3 regions of the Pseudonocardia sp. Ae717_Ps2 genome follow, and region 1 is predicted to be linked to each of the others. Evidence: riboswitches for the same ligand, from Rfam matches in the RefSeq annotation. Region 1 holds a riboswitch; each other region holds the start of a gene.
What was found. A riboswitch is a leader RNA that binds a small molecule or an ion and turns the genes downstream of it on or off. The one in region 1 is predicted to bind S-adenosylmethionine.
Positions count from the first base shown of each region.

Region 2: it holds a riboswitch for S-adenosylmethionine, as region 1 does, so the genes downstream of both, Ae717Ps2_RS07405 (aminotransferase class V-fold PLP-dependent enzyme) here and Ae717Ps2_RS10845 (isopenicillin N synthase family oxygenase) in region 1, are expected to answer to the same signal.
Region 3: it holds a riboswitch for S-adenosylmethionine, as region 1 does, so the genes downstream of both, Ae717Ps2_RS40405 (putative leader peptide) here and Ae717Ps2_RS10845 (isopenicillin N synthase family oxygenase) in region 1, are expected to answer to the same signal.

Region 1 covers NZ_MCIS01000001.1:2,285,600-2,291,004, reverse strand. Annotated here, with positions in the region: gene Ae717Ps2_RS10855 (alpha/beta fold hydrolase) at 1-350, opposite strand, end outside; gene Ae717Ps2_RS10850 (O-acetylhomoserine aminocarboxypropyltransferase/cysteine synthase family protein) at 347-1,630, opposite strand; gene Ae717Ps2_RS10845 (isopenicillin N synthase family oxygenase) at 1,627-2,640, opposite strand; SAM riboswitch class I at 2,901-2,993, opposite strand; gene Ae717Ps2_RS40310 (putative leader peptide) at 3,448-3,519, shown strand; gene Ae717Ps2_RS10840 (peroxidase-related enzyme) at 3,708-4,289, shown strand; gene Ae717Ps2_RS10835 (peroxidase-related enzyme) at 4,326-4,940, shown strand; gene Ae717Ps2_RS10830 (LysR family transcriptional regulator) at 5,055-5,405, opposite strand, start outside.
Region 2 covers NZ_MCIS01000001.1:1,527,801-1,533,205, forward strand. Annotated here, with positions in the region: gene Ae717Ps2_RS07395 (DUF2795 domain-containing protein) at 1-250, opposite strand, end outside; gene Ae717Ps2_RS38130 (hypothetical protein) at 322-477, opposite strand; gene Ae717Ps2_RS07400 (hypothetical protein) at 474-989, opposite strand; SAM riboswitch class IV at 1,063-1,177, shown strand; gene Ae717Ps2_RS07405 (aminotransferase class V-fold PLP-dependent enzyme) at 1,221-2,579, shown strand; gene Ae717Ps2_RS07410 (Fur family transcriptional regulator) at 2,589-3,041, opposite strand; gene Ae717Ps2_RS07415 (helix-turn-helix transcriptional regulator) at 3,038-3,415, opposite strand; gene Ae717Ps2_RS07420 (antibiotic biosynthesis monooxygenase) at 3,522-3,851, shown strand; gene Ae717Ps2_RS07425 (glycine--tRNA ligase) at 4,056-5,405, shown strand, end outside.
Region 3 covers NZ_MCIS01000001.1:3,811,766-3,817,170, forward strand. Annotated here, with positions in the region: gene Ae717Ps2_RS17425 (NtaA/DmoA family FMN-dependent monooxygenase) at 1-854, opposite strand, end outside; gene Ae717Ps2_RS17430 (LLM class flavin-dependent oxidoreductase) at 851-2,104, opposite strand; gene Ae717Ps2_RS40405 (putative leader peptide) at 2,223-2,321, opposite strand; SAM riboswitch class I at 2,327-2,421, opposite strand; gene Ae717Ps2_RS17435 (ABC transporter substrate-binding protein) at 3,004-4,098, shown strand; gene Ae717Ps2_RS17440 (ABC transporter ATP-binding protein) at 4,127-4,927, shown strand; gene Ae717Ps2_RS17445 (ABC transporter permease) at 4,938-5,405, shown strand, end outside.

The DNA of each region.
Region 1 (5,405 bases):
ACGACCGCGCCGAGCGAGTGCCCGACCACCATGACCGGCAGCCCGGGCCTGCTGCGCCGCGCCTCGGCGAGGACGGTCTCGGCATCCGCCACCAGGTAGTCGACCGACTCGACGAGCACCCGGACCCCCGCGCTGTGACCGTGTCCGGCCTGGTCCGGGGCCCAGGTCTCGATCCCCTCCCCGGCGGCGGTCTCGGCGAGCGAGGCGTACTGCCCGGCGTGCTCGCCGAGCCCGTGCAGCAGGAGCAGCACCGCCCGCGGGCTCTCGGCGGGCGACCAGCGGTGAACGTGCAGCTCACCCCGCCGACCCGCGAGCCGGGACTCCTGGTGCCAGACGACCGTCGTGCTCATTCTCGCCCTTCCAGAGCGTGCTCGAGATCCGCCCGCAGGTCGGCGATCCCCTCGATGCCCACCGACAGTCGGACCAGGCCGGGGGTGACCCCGCTCGCGAGCTGGGCCGCCGGGTCGAGCTGGGCATGGGTGGTCGACGCCGGGTGGATGGCCAGGCTGCGGACGTCACCGATGTTCGCCAGGTGGGTGAACAGCCGCAGCCCGTCGACGAACCGGGCGCCCGCCTCGCGGCCCCCGCGGATCTCGAACGCCACGATGGCGCCCGCGCCCGCGGGCAGGTACCGGCGACCGGCCTCGAACCAGCGGCTCGACGGCAGACCCGGATAGTGCACGGCCTCCACCGCCGGGTGCGCCTCCAGGAACTCGGCCACGGCCTGGGTGTTCTCGACGTGCCGGGCCAGTCGCAGGTCGAGGGTCTCGATCCCCTGCAGCAGCAGGAACCCGTTGAACGGCGAGGGCGCGGGACCGAGGTCGCGCAGCAGCCGGGTCCGCAGCCGCAGGGCGTAGGCGAGCGGACCGAACTGCGCGTGGAAGGACAGGCCGCCGTAGGTGGGGTCCGGTGCGGTGAGCCCCGGCCAGAGGTCGGGATGGCGGCCGAAGTCGAACCGCCCGGAGTCGACCACGATCCCCCCGATCGCGGTCCCGTGTCCGGCGAGGAACTTGGTCGTCGAGTGCACGATGACATCCGCCCCGTGCTCGATCGGGCGCAGCAGGTACGGGGTGGGCACCGTGTTGTCGACGACGAACGGGAGCCCGGCCTGGTGGGCGACCGCGGCGACCCCGGCGAGGTCCAGGACGTTGCCCAGCGGGTTTCCGATGCTCTCGCCGAACAGGGCCCGGGTCCGCGCGGTGATCGCGGACCGCCACTGGTCGAGGTCGTCGGGATCCTCGACGAAGGTCACCGAGATCCCCAGGTCGGCGAAGGTCGAGGAGAGCAGGGTATGAGTGCCGCCGTAGAGGCTCGCCGCGGCGACCACGTGGTCCCCGGCGCGGGCCAGGTTCAGCAGCGCCAGCGACGTCGCCGCCTGCCCGCTGCTCACCGCCACTGCCGCGGCGCCCCCTTCGAGGGCGGCCAGCCGCTCCTCCACCACCGCGGTCGTCGGGTTGGAGAGCCGGGTGTAGGCGTGGCTCTCCAGGTCCTCGAGCGCGAAGGCGGCCGCGGCGTGCGCGCTGTCGGTGAAGCGATAGGAGGTGGTCTGGTAGATCGGGACCGCCCGGGCGCCCGTGGCGGGGTCGGGGACCGCCCCCGCGTGCAGCTGCCTCGTGGCGAACGACGTCACGCGCGCCTCGCCAGCACGTCCGACCAGTACTTCTCGGCCACCCGCGGGTGCGAGCGCAGCCATCCGACGACCGCGTTCTCCCCGAACTGGGCGTGCAGCGGGTTGTCCGGGTCCTCGCTGACCCCGCGGACCTGCGCCGCCAGCTCGGCGGGCAGCTCCAGGGGCTCGACGACGGCGTCGAGCCGCGGGCCGAGGAAGAAGGGCACCGAGAAGCGGTCCACCCCGACCGGCGGGCTGACCACCCGGTGCCGGGTCGCGGTCAGGTAGCCCTGGGTGGCGATCTCCAGCATCTCGCCGATGTTGACCACGAACGCACCGGGGACCGGGGTGGCGTCGATCCAGCGCCCGTCCGGGCCCTCGACCTGCAGTCCGCCGACCGCGTCCTGCTGCAGCAGCGCGAGGTAGCCGTAGTCCTTGTGGACACCCACGCCCTGGTCCGAGTCCGGTTCCGGGCGCCCGGGGTACCGCACGATCTTGACGTGCAGGGAGGACTCCTCGTCGAACCACGCGTCGAAGTAGCCCTCGTCCTGCCCGAGCGCGGCGGCGAGCGCGCGCAGCACCTCGCGGCTGACCCGCAGCGCCTCCGCCTGCCAGGTCAGCACGGTCTCGCGCAGCTCCGGCAGCGCGGTGGGCCACTGGTTGGGCCCGATCAGCCGGACCCAGTCCGGGTCGCCCGGGCCCTGGGTCACCGGCTCCCGCTCGGGGCCGATGTCGATCTGCTCGCGCCAGTCCGCGGTGCCGCCGGTGTGCTCGGTACCGGTGCGGGTGTAACCGCGGAACTGCGGCGAGTGCACGTTCTCGATCTCCAGCCGCTGCTCGACGGGCAGCGCGAAGAAGCGCCGCGCCAGCGCGTCGATCCCGGCGGTGACCTCGTCCGGGACTCCGTGTCCGGTCACGTAGAAGAAGCCGACCTCCCGCGCCGCGGAGCGCAGCTCGGCGAGCACGGCGGCACGCTCGCCGGGGCCGGCGCGGAAGCGGGAGAGGTCGATCACGGGGAGGGTGTCGGTCATGGCGACCTCACGTGTCGTGTCCCGCCGGTCTGTCGACAGATCGGCAGGACGGGAACGAGTCAGACAGCCGGACGCACCCGCGGGGTCCGCAGCAGAACGGACCGCGCGGCGGCCGGGCGGTGCGCGACCTCGGCGACGACCAGCTCGCCGAGGACGGGCGGGTCGAGGTCGGTCCTCACCGACAGAGCGCGGTCCCCGTCCGGCAGTAGTCCACGTGCCGACGCCGGGACCAGACACCCCGGATCCACTGGCGCACGGCTCCCCCATCGCTTCCGGCGGAAGCACCTGCGCCCGTGGGGACGTGGTTGCTGCGGCGTCGTCGAGCCGGTTCTCTCGGCCGCTCTGGATGGACGACTTCACCCAACCTCCGCGCCGCACCCGATGTCAAGCCGATCCCGCCCACAGACCCGTTCGCTGAACGGCGCAGACGTCCGGACGGCAGGCCAGCCGGCCACGTGCCGACATCCCTCCCAGCCGCTCCGCGAGTGCGGTGAGTTCGCCAGCGGTGCCGCGCGGCGCCCCCGACCACGACGACCCGTCCCACCATCCCGTGTCCTCCGGGGCGTCGAGGTGCCATCCGCGCAGTCACGCTGTCACCCGCGGTGCGCCCGACAAGTTCTCGTGGCTCGTCGCCGTCCCGGCCCGCGAGGTACCCGTGATCCGAGAGCGATACCCGCTGCCGATCTTCGGGTGACTCCGACCGAACAGGAAGCCCGATCACCGGAACAGCTTCACCGAATCGAGGTGAGGCGCGCCGCACATACTCGACGGTTGCCCCAACTACTGCGCGTCGGTTAGCGTCGCGGCGTGACGATTCGACTGCCGCTGACATCGCGCGCACACGTCGATTTCTGTCGCGTCTCCTCCTCGGTCTGTTGATCTTTCCGAGCTGTTCCCGCAGAGCCTGACCGGCCTGCGGCGCGAGCCGCCTTCTCTGGCCGCTGCCTGCTGATACCCCCATCTCGGCCGACACTTCTCGTGACGGTCGCTCACTGCGCATGCCCACACCTCTTCAGTGTCGGTGATGTGCCGATGAATGCCGCCCACTCTCCGTGGAAAGGATTTCCATGAGCACCGAAGCGCTCGATCAGCACACGATTTCACGTCTGCGGGTTCCCGAGATCGAGAGTTTGCCCGCGAAACTGCGCGGGCAGATCGAGTCCCTGACCGCGACGCTCGGCTACACCCCGAACTGGGTCCGTGCGTTTGCTCTGGGCGGGGATCACACCGCCCGATTCAACGACTATCTGCTTGCCCTGCTCGACCCGAACCAGGGTCTGCTTCCCTACGTCGACCGCGAGATCCTCGCGACCGTCACCTCGGCGGAGAACGGCTGCAGCTACTGCCGCCTCAACCACGCGGGCAGCCTCGGGGATGCGCTCGGCGACCGCAGGCTGGGCACCCGGGTGGCGATCGACTACCGCGAGGTTCGCGAGCTCTCCCCGCGGCACCGTGTGCTCGCCGAGTTCGCGAGCAAGCTCGCGCTGCGTCCGACCGAGGTGGAGGACGCGGACATCGCCGGCCTCCGTGAGCTGGGCCTCGACGACGAGCAGATCTTCGAGGCGGTGCAGGTCGTGTCCGTGTTCGCCGCGGCGAACCGCTTCAGCATCTTCCTGCAGGTCACGCCGGACGACCAGTTCTTCGCCTGAGCCGAGCCACCCCACCCCTCGAGAGGCCGCCACATCATGACCACGCACGAGACCCTGCCCGAGACCCGCATCTCCCGTCTCAAGGTCCCCGCCCCGGAGGACCTGCCCCCGACCATCGCCGAGTTCTTCGAGCGGACCGAGGCCCTGGAGGGGTACGTCCCCAACTGGCTCAAGGCCTTCGCTCTCGGCGGGCCCGGCTTCACCCGACTCAACGCCTACCTCTTCCCCCTGCTGCTCGGCTCACCGGACAGCCCGAGCACGTTGACGCTGCGTGAGCGGGAGATCGTCGCCACCGTGGTCTCGGTGGCCAACCGGTGCAGCTACTGCCACGCGCTGCACGTGGACGGCCTGGGCAAGGTCCTCGGTGACCACCGGCTCGCCCACCGTGTCGCGTTGGACCACCGCGAGGTCACGGAGCTGACCGACCGCGAACGTCTGCTCTCCGATCTCGCGATCACGTTGACCCACACTCCGGGTGAGGTGTCCGACGCCCGGATCGAGGAGCTGCGGGCCGTCGGGCTGTCCGACGAGGACATCTACGAGGCGGTCCAGATCATCTCGATCATCAACGCCACCAATCGCATCAGCATCGCCCTCGGTGTGCTCCCGGACGCCGAGCTGTTCGCGGCGCCCACCGGCCCGGCGCAGTGAGCCCGGCATCCGCGACGGTCGATCGGGTGCAGGACGACGGCGTGGCCGAGACCGCGGTGAGTGCTGCGGTCCACCCGTCGGCCCGCGGGACGGCGGGCGAGCGCTCCGCGCGGCCTACACCGAGGACCGCACGCTCGTGCTGCCAGACGTGCCGTCGTGAGCCGATGCGCGGGCGTGCCGCAGCAGGATCTCGCCGAACGCCGCCACGGCCGGGTCCTTGTCGTCGTGGGCGTGCACCAGGGCGACCAGCACCTCGGGGTGCGGCTGGGCCAACGGGCGGCGGAGCAACCCCTGCGGGTCGGGCACCGACAGCTCCGGCAGCACGGTGACGCCGACGTGCGCAGCAATCATGGCCAGCGCGGTGCGGGTGTCGTCGGTGCGGTAGACGACGGTCGCGGTCTGCAGCTCCACCAGCCGACCGAGCAGATCGTGCATCAGGTAGCCGGGCCGGTAGGCGATCAGCCG
Region 2 (5,405 bases), 760 kb from region 1:
CGGCCGACTCGTCCGCGGTGTCGCCCGAGGTCTGGCGCGCCGGGTCGTCGTCGGCCAGGTCCACGGCGGCCACCACGGCGGCGATCGAGGCGTAGTGCTCCTCGGCCGGCACCGCCCGCAGGGCCTCGACCGTCGCGGCGTCGGCCTCGTTGCGCTCGGCGGTCCACGCCAGGTCGTCCTTGCCGGCGGGGAACTCCAGGCCGTGCAGGGCGGTGCGGACGGCGTCGGACGTCGTCGTGCGAGTGGTCATGAGGTCACCTCTCGTCGGGATGTGTCCCGACCGGGTAGCCGCTGTGCGCCGGATGATGCATCCGGCGGGGATCAGTTCCCCGGGCCGTCCGCGGTGCCGTCCCGGGTCACCGCGTCCTCCGGGGCCGCCTCGCCGCTGCCGTCGAGGTGCACCAGCGGCAGCCCCGCCAGCTGGCCCGCGGTCATCCCGTGCGCGACGCCGAGGACGTCGTTCTGGGACTTCTTCATCCGGGCGTCCACCAGGCCGGACAGGCTGTAGGCGACCCGGCCGAGCAGCCGGACCGTCGTCTCGTCGACGAGCGGGCGCGGGGTGGAGACGACGGGACGCCCCGGGGCGTCCCGTCGTTGGACTGGGCCACGCCGATCGAGTACGACTCGCGCGGGTTCACGTGCCGGGAGGCGTAGTGGTCGCGGAGCTTGAACACCATGTCGTGGAACCCGCTGACGTCCCCGTCGAGCTCCAGCGACGTCAGGTCGTCGGTGGTCAGCGTCTTCGTCCGGCCGGAGAAGCACCGCACGTAGCCGATCAGGGCGCCGGTCCACAGGGCCTCGACCAGCGCTGGGTCGGCGTCCACCCGCACCGGCCCGGACTCGGGTCCGCCCAGGGCGGTGACCAGGTGCTCGCAGCAGCGCAGCACGTACTGCAGGTCCTCGAAGACGGCGGCGAGCTGGGCCAGCTCGCCGGACTCCGGGACGTCGATCCGCCGGACCGTGGTGGGCGCGGGGTGCGTGTCCGTCATCGGTCAGACGCTATCCGGGGTGGCGATGCTCACGTGTCTCCATCTGAGACGGTCTGCTAGTTTCGTCGCCGAAGGTCACGAGTGCCAGCGCGAAGCCCCGGCTCGCTGGACGGCAACCCTCCTCCGCGGTGGGGTGCCCCGGGTGATGACCGGGCCGACGCGACACCCGCAGTCGGCAAGCGCGGATCCGTGCGCCACGCCGGGTCCCCGAGATCGGCCGGAGGCCCGATCATGACCCTCGCCCTGCCACGTCCCGTCCAGCACGCCCTGCCCCGCGTCGTCGGTGCGGACCTCACGGTCCCGCTCGTCGACGGCCGGTGGGCCCGCTACTGCGACCTCGACTCCGCCGCGTCCGCGCCGGCGCTGGAGCCGGTCGCCGCGCACGTCGCCGAGGTGCTGCCGTACCACGGCAGCGTGCACCGCGGCGCCGGCTGGACCTCGAAGGTCTGCACCGCGCTCGTGGAGAACGCCCGCGCCGACGTCGCCCGGTTCGTCCGGGCCCGCGCCGACGACGTCGTGGTGTTCACCCGCAACACCACCGATGCGCTCGGCCTGCTCGCCCGCGCCGTCCCCGGCCCGGTGGTGACGCTGGACCTGGAGCACCATGCGACGCTGCTGGCCTGGCGCGACCGCGAGCACCGCGTCGTGCCCGCCGCCGCCACCCTTGCCTCGACGCTCGATGCGTTGCGGGCCGAGCTCGCCGCCCGTCCCGACGCCGCGCTGGTCGCGGTCACCGGGGCGTCCAACGTGACCGGCGAGCTCCTCCCGGTCGCCGAGATCGCGCGGATCGCGCACGCCGCGGGTGCCCGGCTGTGCGTCGACGCCGCCCAGCTCGCCCCGCACCGGCGCGTCGACCTGGCCGGGTGGGACGCGGACTACGTCGCGCTGTCCGGGCACAAGCTCTGCGCGCCCTACGGCGCCGGGGTCCTCGTCGGCCGCCGGGACTGGCTCGACGCCGCCGAACCGCACGTCGCGGGCGGGGGAGCGGTCCGATCCGTGTCCGTCGCCGACGGCCCGGGCGGCGGCACGGTCACGGAGTGGCTGCCGTCGCCGCAGCGGCACGAGGGCGGCACCCCGAACGTCCTCGGTACCGCCGCACTCGGCGCGGCCTGCCGGACCCTGGACCCGCTGATCGACGACATCGTGCCTGCCCACGAGCGCGAGCTCGCCGACCGTCTGCACGCCGGCCTGGCGACGGTCCCCGGCCTGCGGGCCCTGTCCTGCTTCGACGACGCGGGCGACCGCACCGCGACCGTCTCGTTCACCCTGGGCGAGCTGCCCGCCGGGCTGGTCGCGGCGGCGCTGTCGGCCGAGTACGGCATCGGGGTCCGCGACGGCCGGTTCTGCGCCCACCCGCTGCTGGCGCGGCTCACCGGCGGCCGCGACGCCGTGCGCGCGTCGCTGGGCCTGCGCACCGGCTCCTCCGACGTCGACCGGCTGGTCGACGCGCTGACCGATCTGGCACGGCGCGGCCCGGCCTGGACCTACGCCCTCGTCGACGGCCGGTGGGCGCCGACCCCGGACCCGCGCCCGGCGGACCCGTTCGCCCGCGACCGGGAGCTGCCCGCCGTCCCCGGCTGCGGGGACTGAGCCCGGGCCTCAGCCCGCCGAGCAGCGGCCGCAGAGGCCGAAGATCTCGAGGGTGTGCGACACCTCGGTGAAGCCGTGCTTCTGGGCGACCGACTCGGTCCAGGACTCGACCGCCGGCCCCTCGATCTCAACGGCGGCGCCGCACCGGCGACACACGAGGTGATGGTGGTGGTGCTCGGTCTCGCAGCGCCGGTAGACGGCCTCGCCGGACGCGACCCGCAGCACGTCGACCTCGCCGCCGTCGGCGAGGGTCTGCAGGGTCCGGTAGACCGTGGTCAGGCCGATGCCCTCGCCGGCGCGCCGCAGCTCCTCGTGGATCTCCTGGGCGGACCGGAAGTCGTCCAGCCGGTCCAGTAGCGCGGTGACGGCGGCCCGCTGCCGGGTGGCGCGGATGCCGCGCGGCCCGGCGGTGGACCGCTCGGTGACCGCCGCCGCGGTCGTCCGGCCGGTCGTCTCCGTCACGTGTCCTCCTCGACGTGGGCGACGGCGTCCACCACGATGTGCGCCAGGTGGTCGTCCACCAGCGAATACAGCACCTCGCGGCCCTTCCGCTCGCCCTCGACCACCCCGGCGGCCTTGAGGACCCGCAGGTGCTGGCTGATCAGGGGCTGGGTGACCCCGAGCGCGTCCACCAGGTCGTGGACGCACCGCGAGTGTTCCAGCAGCTGCAGCACGATGGCGATCCGGACCGGTGCGGCGAGTGCCCGCAGCAGGTCGCCCGCGGCGGCCAGCGTGCGCGGGTCGCGGGTCGGGCCCGGCTCGGGCGCGGGGTGGTGGTCGTCGTCCGCGCCCGGGCCGGCTCCCGGTGCGTGCGTGGTCTGGGCTGCGGCAGACATGTGGTGGACCCGTCCGTTCCCCCGGAGGCGGCGGCCACACCCTCCGGCGCTGCTGTGCCGTACAGGCCGCACCCGACATGGTAGGCGTGTTCGTTATCGTCGCGCCGTGCTGCTGGTCTGCCGCTTCCGCGTGTCTCCCTCCGAGGAGGCCGCGTTCACCGCGCGTGTGGCCCGCGCCCTGGAACTCCTCGCCGCCCGGCCGGGCTTCCGCGGGGGTGAGGCGGGCCGGGCGATCGAGGACGCCGGGCAGTGGGTCCTGACCGTCCGCTTCGACTCCGTCGACGCCTACCGGCGTGCCCTGGGGCCGTTCGAGGTCCGCGAGCACGTGCACCCGCTGCTGGCCGAGGCCGACACGACCACCGAGGCGACCTACGAGTCCCTGGTGACCGTGACCCCCGGCGCCGCGCCCGTCCACCACCCCAGCCTGTTGAGCTGACCCTCGGACCTCGCGCACCGTCCTGCGACCTCGCAGCCGTTGCACACGGTGCGAGGTCGCAGGAACCTGTGCGAGGTCGGTCGGGCGGAGCCACCGCGGCGGGGTCGGGGGGCAGGGGCAGGGAGTGGGGATACATGGCGGGTCGGTAATCTGGGATGCCCCGTATCCGGGGACCTCCGAACCACCTTCTCTGGAGCGCCGCCAGTGGCCAGCAAGCCCACCTCAGCCAAGATCGAGACCATCGTCGCGCTGACCAAGCGGCGCGGATTCGTCTTCGCCTCCGGTGAGATCTACGGCGGTACCCGGTCGGCGTGGGACTACGGGCCCCTCGGCGTCGAGCTGAAGGACAACATCAAGCGCCAGTGGTGGAAGAGCATGGTGACCGGCCGCGACGACGTCGTCGGCCTGGACTCCTCGGTCATCCTCCCGCGCCAGACCTGGGTCGCCTCGGGCCACGTCGGCACCTTCTCCGACCCGCTGGTCGAGTGCGAGTCCTGCCACAAGCGCTACCGCGCCGACCAGCTCGCCGAGGAGTTCGCCGAGCGCAAGGGCCGCGACCCGGAGCAGGCCGACCAGAACGACCTCTCCGAGGTCCCCTGCCCGAACTGCGGCACCCGCGGCCGGTTCACCGCGCCCCGCGAGTTCAACATGATGCTCAAGACCTTCCTCGGCCCGGTGGAGTCCGAGGAGGGGCTGCACTACCTGCGCCCGGAGACCGCGCAGGGCATCTTCGTGAACTTCCTGAACGTGCAGACGACCTCGCGCAAGAAGCCGCCGTTCGGCATCGGCCAGATCGGCAAGAGCTTCCGCAACGAGATCACCCCGGGCAACTTCATCTTCCGCACGCGCGAGTTCGAGCAGATGGAGATGGAGTACTTCGTCGAGCCCGGCAGCGACGAGGAGATCCACCAGTACTGGATCGACGAGCGCACCCGCTGGTACACCGACCTGGGCATCTCCTCGGAGAACCTGCGGCACTACGAGCACGCCAAGGAGAAGCTCTCCCACTACTCGAAGCGCACCGTCGACATCGAGTACCGGTTCAACTTCACCGGCCAGGAGTGGGGCGAGCTCGAGGGCATCGCGAACCGCACCGACTTCGACCTGACGGCGCACTCGAACCACTCGGGCGTCGACCTGTCGTTCTACGACCAGGCCTCCGACACCCGCTACAAGCCGTACGTGATCGAGCCCGCCGCCGGTGTCGGCCGGTCGATGATGGCGTTCCTGATCGAGGCCTACACCGAGGACGAGGCGCCCAACGCCAAGGGTGGTGTGGACAAGCGCGTCGTGCTGAAGCTCGACCGCCGGCTCGCACCGGTCAAGGCCGCGGTGCTGCCGCTGTCGCGCAACGCCGACCTGTCGCCGAAGGCGAAGGACCTGGCCGCGCAGCTGCGGAAGAACTGGAACGTCGACTTCGACGACGCCGGCGCCATCGGCCGCCGGTACCGCCGCCAGGACGAGATCGGCACCCCGTTCTGCATCACGGTCGACTTCGACACCCTCACCGACCAGGCGGTGACGATCCGCGAGCGCGACTCGATGGCGCAGGAG
Region 3 (5,405 bases), 1.5 Mb from region 1:
TCGCGGGCCTCGGCGTCGGTGTCGCCGAGCACGACGCCGGCGCTGGGCAGGATCCGCACCTCGTCGGGGTCGCGGCCGGCCTTGCGGACCCGGGCCTTGACGTCGTCGTAGAAGGCGCGGGCCTCGTCGAACTTCTGGTACCGGGAGAAGATCGCGTCGGCGGACGCGGCGGCGAAGTCGCGACCGGCCGGGGACTCGCCGGCCTGCAGCACGACGGGGTGGCCCTGCGGGCTGCGCGGGGTGGTGAAGCGCCCGGCGATGTCGAACTGGTTGCCCGAGACCGCGAAGTCGCCGACGTGGCCGTCGCGCAGGAAGGTGCCCGACGCGGGGTCGGCGACGACGGCGTCGGAACCCCAGGAGTCCCAGAGCGCCCGGACCGCGGCGAGGGTCTCCCCGGCACGCTCGTAGCGCTGGTGGTGGCCGAGGTAGGCGCCGCGGCGGAAGTTCTCGCCGGTGGGGGCGTCGGAGCTGGTGACGACGTTCCACGCCGCGCGCCCGCCGGAGAGGATGTCCAGCGTCGCGAACCTGCGGGCCAGCTCGTAGGGCTCGTTGAAGGTGGAGTTGATCGTCCCGGCCAGACCGATGTGCTCGGTGACCGCGGCCAGCGCGGCGAGCACGGTGAAGGTGTCCGGGCGTCCGACGACGTCCTGGTCGAAGATCTCCCCGCCGCGGGTGCGCAGCCGCAGGCCCTCGGCGAGGAAGAGCAGGTCGAGGCGCCCGCGCTCGGCGGTGCGCGCCCAGTGCTCGAACGACTCCCAGGCGATGTGGCTGCCCGAGGCCGGGTCGCTCCAGACGGTGTCGTGGTTGACGCCCGGGAAGTAGGCGCCGAGCACGATCTGCTTCCTGTTGCTCATGCGGTGGCTCCGGAGAAGGTCGGGACGACGGCGGACCCGGCCCCGGCGGCGTAGCGGCTGGCGGGCCTGGGCAGCCCGAAGCGCTCGCGCAGGGTGGTCTCGCCGTAGGCGGTGCGGAACGCGCCGCGGGACTGCAGCTCGGGGACCAGGCCGTCGACGACGGCGTCGAGGTCGGTCGGCAGGACGGCCGGGCGCAGCCGGTAACCGTCGAGCCCGGCGCGGCGCCAGGACAGCAGGGTGTCGGCGAGCCCGGCGGGGGTGGTGGCGAGGATCGCGGCGTCGGAGGAGAGCGGGTCGAGTGCGTCGAGCCGGGCGAGCCGCTCGCGGGCGGCGCGCTGGGTGTCGGCGAGCACCACGACCACGTCGCCGAGGATGCGCAGCGGCGGTGCGGTGCGGCCCGCCGCGGCCTCGGCGGAGCGGACCTGGGCGACGATGCGGGCGGCGTCGTCGGCGTCGTGCGGGGTGGTGGCCACGACGTCGCCGACCCGGGCGGCGAGCAACGCCGGCTCGTAGCCGTGGGCCAGTGACAGGACCAGCGGCTGGCCCTGCGGCGGACGCGGCACGATCGAGGGGCCGGCGACGCCGAAGTGCTCCCCGGCGAAGTCGACCCGGTGCAGCTTGTCGCGGTCGACGAAGCGCCCGGTGAGCGCGTCGCGGATCTCGGCGTCGTCCTCCCAGGAGTCCCACAGCCGGCGCACGACCTCGACGACGTCGGCGGCCTCCCCGAACAGCTCGGCGACCAGCGCGCGGCCGGCCGGGGTGTCGAGGTCGGCGCGGCGCAGCCCGGGGACGGTGCGGCGCCCGAAGTGGGCGGCCTCGTCGGCGCGGACCGAGGTCTGCACCCGCCAGCCGGCACGGCCGTGGCTGTCGTGGTCGAGGGTGGCCAGCGCGGACGCGACGTGGAACGGCTCGGTGTGGGTGGTGGTGACGGTCGGGACCAGCCCGATCCGCGACGTCAGCGGGGCGAGGAAGGCGGCGACCAGCGAGGCGTCGAGGCGTCCCTGGACCCGGTCGGTGCGGCGCTGTGCCCCGTGGAGGTGGTCCCCGGACTGCAGGCCGAACCCGTCCTCGATCGTGAGCAGGTCGAGCAGCCCGCGCTCGGCGGTGCGGGCGAGGTCGGCCCAGTAGCGCGCGGTGAACAGCTCGCCGGGCCGGGCGCCGGGCTCGCGCCAGGCGGCGGGGTGCCAGCCGGCGCCGTCGAGCGCGACGGCCAGGTGCAGCGGCCGGTCTGAGGTGTCCGTTGTGGACATGAGGGCATCGCTTCCTCGTCGCACGGGGCGCGACGGAACGGGTGGGACGTCACGGGGGGGCGGACGCCACCGCCGACGGGGCGCCGGCGGGCGACGCGCAGCGCGGGACGGGGCGGTGTCAGGCCCGACAGGTCGCGCCGGCCACCCGCATCAGGTCGACGTGGCGCCGGTACCGAGGGTGGTGCGCGCCGCGCACCTGCTCCGCGATCGACCGCATGATCTCCTCCATCGAACCCGGCTGGAGCACCCGCACCCGCTGCTGCGGGGGGTTGCTGCGGCGTCGTCGAGCCGGGTCTCTCGGCCGCTCCGGATGGTGTGCACCCCGACTGTAGGGAGCCCGTGCCCGATGGTGTCAACCCGCGGAGCCGGCCCAGTGATGCCCGCCGCACCGAAGCTCCCGACCGGCGGAATCGGGACGCCTAACCGGCTCGACCTGTCCGGACAAGCCGGTCGCTTTCCTGGGGGGTGGACACCAGGTTGTCCGGAGAGGTGACCACGACGCACCCTGGTCGGGTGACGACGAGCCGACGGAGGCCCTCGCGCCCCCACCGGTTCGCAGGGGGTGCGACCGAGCCCTCCCCCCACCAGCCGGCCCGAGCCGCACGGCGCGCGGTGCCAGTGCGTCCGACCGGCCTCGAGCCGTTCTGGCCGAGCCGGCGCGCCCCCGCCTACAGCGAGCTCTGTCGCTGACCGAGCCGTACCGGTCCCCGCTCTTCCGCGGACGGTAACGCCACACGTCCGGCGTCCGACGCATCCGCCGGAACAGGGATCGCCCGCCGGACACCGGTCCGGCCCGCCACCCGTCCCGCATCCCGGCACGCCGTCCCGGCCGGCCGGACCCGGCGCGCCGTGGTCGTCCCGACCGCCCGCCGCCCACCACGGAAGGACCCCGTCCCGCGATGTCCCCGCACGTCCTGCGCCCCGGCTCCCGGGTGCGCACCGCCGCCGTCCTGCTCGCGCTGCTGACCGCGCTCGGACTCATGGCCGGCTGCTCCCGCGCCGCCGAGAGCACCACCGCCGCAGGTGCCACCTCCCCCGCCGCCGAGGTCCGCGTCGGCTACTTCCCGAACATCACCCACGCCCCCGCGCTGGTCGGGGTGAAGCAGGGCCTGTTCGCCAAGGAGCTGGGCAGCACGAAGCTCACCACCCAGACCTTCAACGCCGGCCCGGACCAGGTCAACGCCCTGCTCGGCGGCTCGATCGACGTCGCGTTCATCGGCTCCGGCCCGGCGATCAACGCCTTCACCAAGTCGAACGGCGAGGCGGTGCGTCTGGTCGCCGGCTCCACCTCGGCCGGGGCCCAGCTGGTGACCAGCCCGGACATCACCTCGCCCGAGCAGCTCAAGGGCAAGATCATCGCGACGCCGCAGCTGGGCAACACCCAGGACATCGCCTTCAAGACCTGGCTCAAGGAGAACAACCTCCCGATCGGGGACGGCCCGGACGCGGTGACCGTCCAGAACATCGACAACCCGCAGACCCTCGACCTGTTCAAGCAGGGCAAGCTCGCCGGCGGGTGGCTGCCCGAGCCGTGGAGCTCGCGCCTGGTCGACGCCGGCGCGAAGGTGCTGGTCGACGAGAAGGCCCTGTGGCCGGACGGGAAGTTCCCGACCACCGTCGTCATCGCCCGGACCGAGTTCCTGCAGCAGCACCCCCAGACCGTCGAGGCGATCCTGCGCGGCGAGCAGGCCGCCATCTCCTTCATCCGCAGCGACCCGGCGCAGGCCAAGACCGTGTCCAACGCCGCGATCGGCGAGATCACCGGCAAGCCCCTGGCCGCGAACATCCTCGACCGCGCCTTCACCGAGCTGTCCTTCGACACCGACCCGCTCGCCTCGACCTTCCCGCAGCTGGCGAAGGACTCCGTCACCGCCGGCATCGCGCAGAGCGAGGCGAACCTGACCGGTTTCCTCGACCCGACCGCGATCGACGCGGTCCGCACCAGCTCCGGGGAGGCCGCCGTGGACCCGGCCGGTCTCGCCGCCGCGAACTGACCATCCCGACCGACGAGGGGAACCACCGATGACCGTCGACCTCACCACCCGGCGCCCCCCGGCCCGCGACACGGCCGTGGAGCTGTCGGGGGTCGCCAAGACCTTCGGCACCGGCCCCGGGGCGGTGACCGCGCTCAACGGGATCGACCTGCGGGTCGGCGACGGCGAGTTCGTCTGCGTGCTCGGTGCCTCCGGCTGCGGCAAGTCGACGCTGCTCAACCTGCTCGCCGGGCTCGACGAGCCGACCGCGGGCGAGGTCGCGGTGGGGTCCGCCCGACCGTCGTTCATGTTCCAGGAGGCCGCGCTCATGCCGTGGCTGACCGCGCTGCGCAACGTCGAGCTGCCGCTCAAGCTCGCCGGGCACGGCCGGGCGGCCCGGCGTGAGCGGGCCGAGGAGCTGCTCACCCTGGTCCGGCTGGAGGGCGTGGGCGGGAAGCGGCCGCACGAGCTGTCCGGTGGCATGCGCCAGCGCGTGTCGCTGGCCCGGGCGCTCGCCGCCGCGACCGGACTCGGCGACGAGCCCGGCACCGGCGGGCTGCTGCTGATGGACGAGCCGTTCGCCGCACTCGACGCGATCACCCGAGACGTGCTGCAGGGCGAGCTCCTGCGGGTCTGGCGGGCCACCGGCACGACGATCGTGTTCGTCACCCACGACGTGCGCGAGGCGGTCCGGCTGGCCGAGCGGGTCGTGCTGCTGTCCTCGCGTCCCGGCACCGTGGTCCGCGAATGGTCGGTGCCCGCCGACGGACACGACGCCGAGGCCCAGGCCGAGCTGCACGACGACATCACCGGACGACTGCGGCAGGTGATCACCAGCCATGCCGCGTGAGGACTCCTCGATGACGGTCGTCGACAACGACCGGGACTCCGCCGCCGCGGTCGCCGGGCTCGACGCCCTCGACACCCCGGTCGAGCGCACCACCCCGTGGTGGCAGCGGTTCCTGCGGACCTGGCTGCCACCGCTGGTCGCGCTCGCCCTGATCGTCCTGGTCTGGCAGATCGTCTGGGCCTCGGCGATCACGCCGGAGTACAAGCTGCCCGCACCGGGCGCGGTGGCCGAGGCGTTCGGCGCGACGGTCGCCAGCGGCGAGATCTGGTCGATCCTGTGGACCTCGATCAGCCGGGCCGCGCTCGGCTTCCTGCTCGCCCTGGTGATCGCCACCCCGCTCGGCGTCCTGGTCGCCAAGGTGCCGGTGATCCGGTCGGCGATCGGCCCGCTGCTCACCGGCCTGCAGTCGCTGCCGTCGGTGGCCTGGGTGCCGGCCGCGGTGCTCTGGTTCGGGCTGACCAACACCACGATCTTCTTC